One region of the Bacillus sp. AK031 genome, then DNA from elsewhere that is predicted to be linked to it. Evidence: predicted binding sites of a transcription regulator. Region 1 holds the regulator's gene; each other region holds the start of a gene.

Region 1 (3,283 bases):
CAGGTGGTTGGTAGGTTCATCGAGAATGAGGATATCCGGCTTTGTCAGGAGCAATTTTCCCAGAGCAAGCCTTGTTTTTTGCCCTCCGCTAAGGGTGGCAATCGGAGTACTATAATCAAAGTCTGCAAAATTCAATCCATGAAGGACAGACCGGATGTCGGCCTCGAATTGGTATCCGCCGGATTCTTTGAATTTAACTTGAAGTACATCATATTCTTTTAGCACTCTATTATATTTCTCTTCGTTTTCATAAACGGACGGGTCTGCCATTTCCTGTTCAAGTTTGCGCAGGTCACCCTCAAGTTTGCGCAGATCATCAAAAACAGACAGCATTTCGTCCCAAATGGACAGGCCTGATTCCAATCCGGTATGTTGAGCCAGGTAACCGGTCGACACTTCTTTCGGTTTAATGATCTCTCCTGAATCATATGACATCTGCCCGGAAATAATCTTTAATAACGTCGATTTTCCTGCACCATTACGGCCGACAAGGGCAATTCTATCCCGGTTTTGTATTTCGAGTTTTATATTGGATAATATCAGATCGGCGCCGAAGGACTTCACAATCTGGTTCACTTGTAACAATATCAATTCATTCACCTCAATCTATCAGGCTCTTTCCGCTGCTCCCATGGATAGAAAGAGCACGAAGAAAGCATGAAAAACATTCATCTTTACTAGATAGTGTATCGTAAAATCAAGGATGACGGCAATATTAAGACTTTTGGATTAACAGACAGGATTTTGAAAATGGTGTATGATAAGAGAGAATCCTGCACATTGGGAGATTATGAACATTTTATTATATTCCATGAAAAGGAATTGACATATCGGCACTGCAGGCACAGAATGAAAAGATGACTTCCCGCATTCATATGGAAGCGTTATCAGAAGGAACGCATGAATTTGGGAGAGGTAAGCTAAAAGCTCTAGCGAATTAAATTGTGGGGGAATGGCAATGAATCCGGAAAGTACAAAGATTCCACAAGCGACAGCTAAACGGCTGCCGTTATACTATAGATTTATCAAAAACTTACACTCATCCGGGAAACAAAGAGTGTCTTCAAAAGAGTTGAGTGAAGCGGTAAAAGTAGATTCGGCAACAATCAGGAGAGATTTTTCCTATTTCGGGGCGTTAGGAAAGAAAGGGTATGGATACAATGTTAACTATCTGTTATCTTTCTTCAGGAAAACCCTCGACCAGGATGAATTGACCAAGGTCGTATTGATAGGGGTCGGAAATTTAGGGACGGCATTCCTTCATTATAATTTTATCAAGAATAATAATACCAAAATTGAGATGGCCTTCGATGTCGCACCGGATAAAGTCGGTTCGGTTATCAGTGATGTGCCGGTGTACAGCCTTGATGATATGGAGAAATATATTGAGGATAATGGCATAGAAGTGGCCATTTTGACCGTTCCTGTCGGTTCTGCCCAAAGCATTACGGACAGGCTCGTCCAATCCAATATTAAAGGTATACTTAACTTCACGCCGGCAAGGCTGACGGCTCCCGATCATATCAGGATCCATCACATCGATCTTGCCGTCGAGCTGCAATCTCTGGTGTATTTCTTGAAAAACTATTCCGGGGATGACACGGAACTGTCACAAGAAGGAAATAGAACATAATAGCAAAAACAAACCTGATAAGTTATGATAGAACGAGGAGGTGAACGTTATGCCACTAGGACCAGGTAGCCTCATATTGATCGCAATCGTTGCTCTATTGATTTTCGGACCGAAGAAATTGCCGGAATTAGGTAAAGCGATGGGAAATACTTTGCGTGAATTCAAAAACGCAACAAAAGGCTTAGCAGATGAAGATGATGATAAAAATAAAGACGCTAAGTAAATGTAAGGATTGAACGCTATGAGTCATAATGAAATGACAGTTTATGAACATATAGGAGAACTCAGAAAACGGCTCATGTTTGTAGTCGTTTTCTTCATGTTGGCGTTTATAGGCAGCTTCTTTTTGGCAGAACCATTAATCAGGTATCTGCAGCATGCAGATGAAGCGAAAGAGCTGACGATGAACGCTTTCAGGCTGACAGACCCGTTAAAAGTTTATTTGGAAATGATGGTGTTCATAGCACTGATCATCACATCTCCGCTTATCCTTTTTCAATTGTGGTCATTCATCAGTCCAGGATTGCTTGAAAGAGAAAGAAAAGTAACCTTAAGCTATATCCCGATCTCCTTGATTCTTTTCCTTGGGGGACTGTCCTTTGCTTATTTTGTCCTTTTTCCTTATGTAGTCCAGTTCATGATGAATCTGTCGGATGAACTGAATATACAGACGGTGATCGGCATCAATGAATACTTTCATTTTTTATTTCAGCTGACACTTCCATTCGGATTTTTGTTTCAGCTTCCGGTGGTCATGCTGTTTTTGACCCGCCTGGGAATCATTACGCCGATGTTCATGTCGCAGATGAGGCGTTTTGCATACTTTATCCTGCTGGTGATTGCTGCATTCATCACACCGCCGGATATCGTATCCCATTTGATGGTGACAGTTCCGTTACTGTTCTTATATGAAATCAGTATTTGGATCTCAAAGATCGGTTATAAGAAAGTCCTTGAAGCAGAACAGGAGCTTCAGCGGGAAATTTATGAAGAAGAAAGAAAGAGAGAGGAATAACCTTTGCGGTTGTTCCTTTTTTTATGTGAAAATATTGGAAATTAAGGACGGATACCCAAGAAGACGCTTCCTTTTATTCATACTCTGTAGTGTCATGAATTAGAGAATAGAATGAGGAGGAAGATCCTAGTGAACTTTAACCGGAATTATCATATTGTTGACCCTAAAGATGAAAGGATATTCGGCTTTGGGTTTGGGCGTCCAGGGTTTGGCTTTGGGTTTGGCCGTCCATTCGGCTTTGGGTTCGGGAGGCCTTTTGGATTTGGTTTCGGCTTTCCATTCTTGACTGGACTGGCGGCAGGTGCTTTGCTGGCGCCAAGACCGTATTATTACCCATATCCTTACTATCCTTATGCCCCGTACCCTTACTATTATTAAAGGCTCTATTTTAATAAATTGTTGCTTATAAATAAAGTGGGTGCTCCTGGATAATGGAAGCACATTGAACGGTGTGGTCGCCCTGCCTTCCGTCCCAATCAACCTGCGGATAAGAGCAGGGGCAAATTAGAGGGCTCTTTCGTCGGTGGCGGGAGAGCTTTTTTGGTTTATTAGGGAGGAACCCAGCCAGTATGGGGTGGTGGAATTTGGATTTGATGGAAACAGCGGTGCCATAAGGAGCGTATGGGGTGGTGGAA
Region 2 (3,283 bases), 1.9 Mb from region 1:
AACGCTGTCATCAAGGAAGGAATGACAACCATGAAAGTCAGTACTACCTGTAAAAATTTCCATGAAGCATCAATGCCCGGTTCCACTAATTGATGGTGAAATCCTACAGGGATTGAGAATAACAGGAACAGAATAAATGACATACGAGCAAGTGAATCTGAGAAAATTTCTCCACCGATGATCTTTGGAATGATCACATACCATGCCATGTAGGCAGGCAATAACCAGAAGTATACCAGCGGGTGACCGAAGTACCAGAAAAGTGTGCGGCTGACTAGAACGTCAACTTCAGCTACAAGGCCGAGAGACCAAGGAAGCAGCTGGAATAATACGGTTCCTGCAACACCCAATGTAGCCACAATCCATAAAACAGTGTTAATAATAGCCATGAACGTCAGCAGGGGACTAGGCTGTCCGGGATGCTGTTTTCTCCAATTCATATACTCAGCGATCATGGCAGCTCCGCCAATCCAGCTTCCCACAACAACGAAAGTCAATCCAAGGTAGAAAATCCAGTGAGCTTGTAGCGGCGCATAAAAAGTGTATAAGACAGTTGCTTCATTAAGTAAAATCATAACAGCTGCCATGGCTGTACCGAGCAGCATTACCCAGAAACCAATCCATCCTGAAATCCGTGCACCTTTGCGGTACGTTCCGGAAGTTCTGGAAATAGCAGCATGCTGGAAGCCCAGAATAAAGAAAGTAGTTAGAACAAGTCCTAATAAAACACCGTGAACCGTCAATACTTGATAGTATCCGATATTTGCAGGGAGAGTAAACCTTCCTGATCTGACTAATACCTGAAGCAAGCCTGCCAACCCGCCAAGTGCGAGGGCAATGAATGCTACATAAATATGTGCAAGCGCTAAACGTGCGTCTTTACGATCGACTTTAGATAACATCTTAGTCCACCACCTTAATCATAGTTTTCATCGTATGGTGACCAACCCCGCAATATTCATTACACAAAACGAGATATTCACCAGCTTTGTCAAAAGTAGTAACATATTCACTGATAAATCCTGGTTCAAGCATCATATTGATGTTCGTACCAGCGACTTGAAATCCATGAACTACATCCTTAGTAGTTGCGATGATTTTCACTCTTGAGTCCAAAGGAACTTCAATTTCATCTCCTGAATAATAGAAGAAAGCCGAGCCTACCACTACCAGTTCATAGTCCCAATCTTTTCCTTCCACTTTCTTTAATCCCGGCTCGCTGAAAGGAGCGATCTGGTCTACCTGCTCAGGATCTATAAAAGCTTTAGCACTTGGAGGTGTATGTCCTGAGTGAAATGCGCTGATACCTAAAATAGTTAAGAAAAGAATAAGAGACCCAGTACCTAAAATTAACCACCATTTTTCATAACGATGCATATGCATAAAAATCTTCCCCTTCCACTAGAAACGATCTATAAAAATGTAATAAACACCAAACCAGCTGAGAATGAGAAACAGTCCCAGGAATAATACTGAAGCCAAAGTTCCCTTCAAAGAAGAGGAATCTTCAGTCTTCACCTTCGTTTTTTGATTTAACTGCGGGTTTGCCATACGGCTCACTCCTTTCAATTTTGGAAACAATATCTTGTTACCTATATAATAGGGCTGAAATAATAAGCTATCTGTGATTTATGTCACACTGCAAAAGAATAATTGTGAAGGTTATGTGAAGAAACTCACATATGGCATTATAGTAAGAAGGTTAATTATACGAATAATTAAAGTTTTTATGGTGGTATAGTTCGTGTTTGATTGAAATAAAGGTTGAAATTTTGTGGAAATCTGATATACTGATGATAAATTAATAACACTTACTCATATAACGGCGGGAATATGGCCCGCAAGTCTCTACCGGATAACCGTAAATTATTCGACTATGAGTGAGCAATGGACGGAATTGTTTTTCTGTACTTCTTTGATTTAAGCTCAAAGGCATTGTCTCGCTCAGATTGAGAGTGTGATGCCCTTTGAGCTTTTTTGTTCAGGGGCGGAAGGAGGAAAACGAAATGAAAAGCTTAGAAATGAAAATCATCGAAGAGGGAAGCGTGTTATCCGATTCAGTTCTGAAAGTGGATTCCTTTTTAAATCACCAGATCGACCCTCAATTGATGAAAGAAATCGGCGAGGAATTTTCCAAAAGGTTTTCAGGTGAAGGTATTACAAAGATCGTGACACTCGAATCCTCAGGCATTGCCCCTGCAGTTATGGCCGGCCTTACGATGAATGTCCCGGTTGTCTTTGCCAGAAAGCGCAAATCTTTGACATTGCAGGAAGGGCTGCTGACTGCAGAGGTTTATTCTTTCACCAAGCAAGAAACCAATACGATTACAGTTTCAAGTAAGTACATAGATAAGAACGACAAAGTCCTGATCATCGATGACTTTCTTGCAAATGGCCAGGCGGCTGAAGGGTTAATCGACATTGTCAGGCAAACAGGGGCAGCGGTTGCAGGAATAGGAATCGTGATTGAGAAAGCCTTCCAGGACGGCGGCAGGCTCCTGAAAGAAAAAGGGTACAGAGTAGAATCACTAGCAAGAATTCAGTCATTAAAAGATAGAAAAGTAGAATTTTTGAAGGAGGCAGCGGTATGAACTCATTTAAACTATCATCATTAGCTATTCAGCACGTGCTTGCCATGTATGCAGGAGCGGTTATCGTACCGTTAATCGTAGGGGCAGCATTAGGACTTACAGGAGAGCAGCTGACTTACTTAGTCTCAATTGATATCCTAATGTGCGGTATAGCGACCATTTTACAGGTTTGGAAAAATCGCTTTTTCGGTATCGGGCTGCCGGTTGTTCTTGGGTGTACATTTACGGCAGTGGGTCCGATGATTGCAATTGGCGGCCAGTATGGGATCACTGCAATCTATGGGTCTATTTTAGTTTCAGGGTTATTCGTCATGGTGATCTCCAATTATTTTGGCAAGCTCGTACGCTTTTTTCCTCCCGTTGTAACTGGGTCGGTCGTTACAATCATCGGAATTACATTGATTCCAGTAGCGATGAATAATATGGCAGGGGGCGAGGGTGCACCGGATTTCGGATCACTATCAAATATTGGCCTTGCTTTTGGGACTCTGCTTTTTATTATTCTATTGTTCCGCTTTTTTAAAGGCTTTGTTAGAGCAGTAGCGATTCTGTTAGGGCTTGCTGCCGGAACAGTGGCTGCAGGATTCATGGGCAAAGTGGATATCACGCCGGTTATGGAAGCTTCTTGGTTCCATATGGCACAACCGTTTTACTTCGGGGTGCCGACATTTCATTTGACAGCGATCCTGACT
Region 3 (3,283 bases), 710 kb from region 1:
GCACTGATCGGCCTAGCCGTTACTTTGATTCTAATGGTTCGCAAAGTCAATGGCGCCTTGTTCCTAGGGATGATTGTCACTGGTATCATTGCGTTCTTCACCGGAGAATTAAAGTTTGAAGGAATCACCTCTCTTCCTTCGCTTCCAGAAGGCTTGATTGTAGCAAACCCAATCACTGCCTTTGCAGATGTATTTCAACACAGCCTTTATGCTGTCGTGTTCTCTTTCTTATTAGTAACTATTTTTGATACAACCGGAACAATGATCGGTGTAGCCGAACAAGCCGGTTTAATGAAAGGAAAGTCTATGCCTCGTGCAAGAGAAGCCCTGCTTGCCGATTCAGTGGCCACTACGGTCGGTTCTATGTTTGGAACAAGCCCGACAAGTGCTTACATTGAATCATCCGCTGGTGTCGCTGCAGGAGGAAGAACCGGCTTAACATCCTTGACGGTTTCAATTCTATTCATCGTGGCTGCTTTCTTTGGCCCGCTGGTGAGTGCGGTGTCAGGTATATCTGCTATCACGGCTCCCGCATTGATTATCGTTGGAAGTCTTATGATGGGAAGTATTTCCCATATCAAATGGAGTGAGCTTGATGAAGCGTTTCCTGCTTTCTTAATCATTCTAAGCATGCCGCTGACTTCCAGTATCGCAACGGGAATTGCCCTTGGATTCATTTCCTATCCTCTCTTGAAAGTGGTAAAAGGGCAATGGAAACAGGTTCATCCTCTTGTGTACCTTTTCGCTGTTTTATTCCTTTATCAGCTGGCATTCCTGCCTCATTAACCAAACGTTCAAACGATATCAGCCTGGACCTAAATCACCGGTCCAGGCTGTTTTTATATACCAATACTTTAACGCTTTAAACCACTAAGAGGGACAGTCCCTTTTCTCGCTTTAAAGCGTTAAAATCTCTTAGACAAGATTATAACGTATTTTGAGAGGGAAAAGGCATGCGGCCGTCATCTATGACCTGCTGCATTTCAGGAAAGCAAAGTAACAGCGCATGACACAAGAAACGGTGTCAGATACAGAAGTAACGATGTAAAACTGATTAGGCGGTTCCCTTCTTTCAGGAATCGTCTTCTTCATTTGCGGGAATGATTGTTATGGATCAGTCAAATTTTTTCTCTTTTAGGGTGAGTTGTTCATATTGCATACATGGGGATTGCTGACATCGCTTAAGTTCCTTCATCCGCCTGATGCCTTCACTTTTTACAGTTTAATTGATGTCTACCGCCGTTTGTGTGCTATCTATTTGCTTTTGTTCATGGTTAGATGGTCTTTATCTCTCGTTTATGTACCAGCTATTTGCTTTCGGGCACGGCCAGATGGTCTTTATCTCTCGCTTTTTTACCAGCTATTTGCTTTCGGGTACGGTTAGATGGTTTTTATCTCTCGTTTGTGTACCAGCTATTTGCTTTCGGGCACGGTTAGATGGTTTTTATCTCTCGTTTGTGTACCAGCTATTTGCTTTCGGGCACGGCCAGATGGTCTTTATCTCTCGCTTTTTTACCAGCTATTTGCTTTCGGGCACGGCCAGATGGTCTTTATCTCTCGCTTTTTTACCAGCTATTTGCTTTCGGGCACGGCCAGATGGTCTTTATCTCTCCCCACCCTGCAAAAGTTTTTGAACTCAAGTGATTTTTGTCACATGATTTTTTTATTCTTCTATGATATATTAATATTGTGAAAAACTTCACAATCAATAATCACTAACATAACAAGCCAAAAATAAGGGTGATATAAAATGACAAAGCACAAAAACAAAGTCGCATTAATCGGAACTGGTTTTGTAGGTTCAAGTTATGCCTTTGCTCTCCTTAACCAAGGCGGGGCACAGGAACTGGTATTAATCGACTTAAATAAAGAAAAAGCAGATGGCGATGCCAGAGACTTGAACCATGGACTCCCCTTCTCTTCTCCAATGAAAATCTGGGCAGGTGACTACAGTGACTGCACTGATGCAGATATTGTAGTCATTACCGCCGGAGCTAACCAGGCGCCTGGTGAAACCAGACTTGACCTGGTAGACAAGAATATCAAAATCTTTAAGAACATTGTGGAAGAAGTAATGAAAAGCGGGTTTGACGGCATCTTCCTTGTTGCAACAAATCCGGTAGACATATTGACTTATGCTACATGGCATTTTTCAGGCCTGCCAAAAGAGCGTGTAATCGGTTCAGGCACAATCCTTGATACAGCTCGTCTCCGCTATCTTCTGGGGCACCATTACGATGTTGATGCCAGGAATGTCCATGCCTATATAATGGGAGAACATGGCGATACTGAATTCCCTGTCTGGAGCCATGCCACCATTGGAGCAAGTCCACTGCGTGAGATGATTGATATGGATTCTCCTGAAACGCAAAAAGAACTGGATGAGATTTTTGTGAATGTAAGGGATGCCGCCTACCATATCATCGAGAGAAAAGGTGCCACTTACTATGGTATCGCGATGGGACTGGTGAGGATCACAAAAGCTATCTTTAATAATGAAAACAGCATTCTTACCGTTTCCGCATTGTTAGATGGCGAGTACAGCACAAATGGCCTTTATATCGGCGTCCCTGCGATTATCAATCGTGAAGGTATCAGAAAAGTGATTGAGATGCCATTGAACCAAAAGGAAACGGAGCAATTTGCCCATTCTGCCCAAACCTTGAAAAATGTAATCAACAGAGCATTCCAAGAGTAAGCTGATTCGACAAATGGCACCGATAATTCCCCCTCCGCATATAGTGAAATTGACTATATATGAGAGGGGTATGTTTATGTACGATTATCGTCAATTCTCCCAATTTCCCGGATTTCCTCCAGGAGGCGGCCAAGGGGGGCAAGGTTTTCCATCCTTTCCACCAGGCGGCGGCCAGGGTTTTCCTGGACAGCCGGGTCAAGGTCAGGGGCAGGCTCAGCCTCCTTCAGGTCCTCCTCCGTCTTTTACACCATCCCAGGCATCAGCACAATCCCTTGGTTCTCCACAAGGAGCACAAGGGCCAAGTACACTCGCAGTTGAATCAGGTGCAATAAGAGGTTGTCTATACCGATATACGTATATCTGGCTGCGGAATGGAAGATCCTTCTGGTTCTACCCAACATTCATCGGGCGCCGCTCAATTTCAGGGTTTAGATGGAACGGTTTCATGTGGATCTATTTTGGTACTGATTTAAGAAGAATCAGGTCATTCCAATGCTTTTAGGTGATGACGATGTATTATCAACAACCTATGAGGAATCATTCTGAAATGAAGAATGCCAGGACCGTCAGTGTCACGGGTGAAAA

The links. The regulator Rex, encoded in region 1, represses fermentation and respiration genes when NADH is low (regulators of the CRP and FNR family bind a similar motif). The targets are predictions, from matches to a motif close to TTGTGAAATATTTCACAA.
Region 2: M1E09_RS07865 (cytochrome c oxidase subunit 2A) is a predicted target of Rex. The motif match lies at 1,665-1,682, and genes of this name have one in related genera.
Region 3: M1E09_RS16905 (L-lactate dehydrogenase) is a predicted target of Rex. The motif match lies at 1,688-1,705, and genes of this name have one in related genera.

Annotation. Positions count from the first base shown of each region.
Region 1 is NZ_CP096424.1:4,013,777-4,017,059, reverse strand. It holds gene M1E09_RS20440 (ABC-F family ATP-binding cassette domain-containing protein) at 1-591, opposite strand, end outside; gene M1E09_RS20435 (redox-sensing transcriptional repressor Rex) at 959-1,633, shown strand; gene M1E09_RS20430 (twin-arginine translocase TatA/TatE family subunit) at 1,683-1,856, shown strand; gene tatC (twin-arginine translocase subunit TatC) at 1,875-2,648, shown strand; gene M1E09_RS20420 (spore coat protein) at 2,778-3,026, shown strand.
Region 2 is NZ_CP096424.1:1,574,300-1,577,582, forward strand. It holds gene M1E09_RS07855 (b(o/a)3-type cytochrome-c oxidase subunit 1) at 1-902, opposite strand, end outside; gene M1E09_RS07860 (cytochrome B5) at 904-1,383, opposite strand; gene M1E09_RS07865 (cytochrome c oxidase subunit 2A) at 1,402-1,551, opposite strand; purine riboswitch at 1,796-1,897, shown strand; gene M1E09_RS07870 (xanthine phosphoribosyltransferase) at 2,007-2,591, shown strand; gene M1E09_RS07875 (nucleobase:cation symporter-2 family protein) at 2,588-3,283, shown strand, end outside.
Region 3 is NZ_CP096424.1:3,303,618-3,306,900, forward strand. It holds gene M1E09_RS16900 (NCS2 family permease) at 1-786, shown strand, start outside; gene M1E09_RS16905 (L-lactate dehydrogenase) at 1,751-2,698, shown strand; gene M1E09_RS16910 (transporter) at 2,769-3,200, shown strand; gene M1E09_RS16915 (SIMPL domain-containing protein) at 3,210-3,283, shown strand, end outside.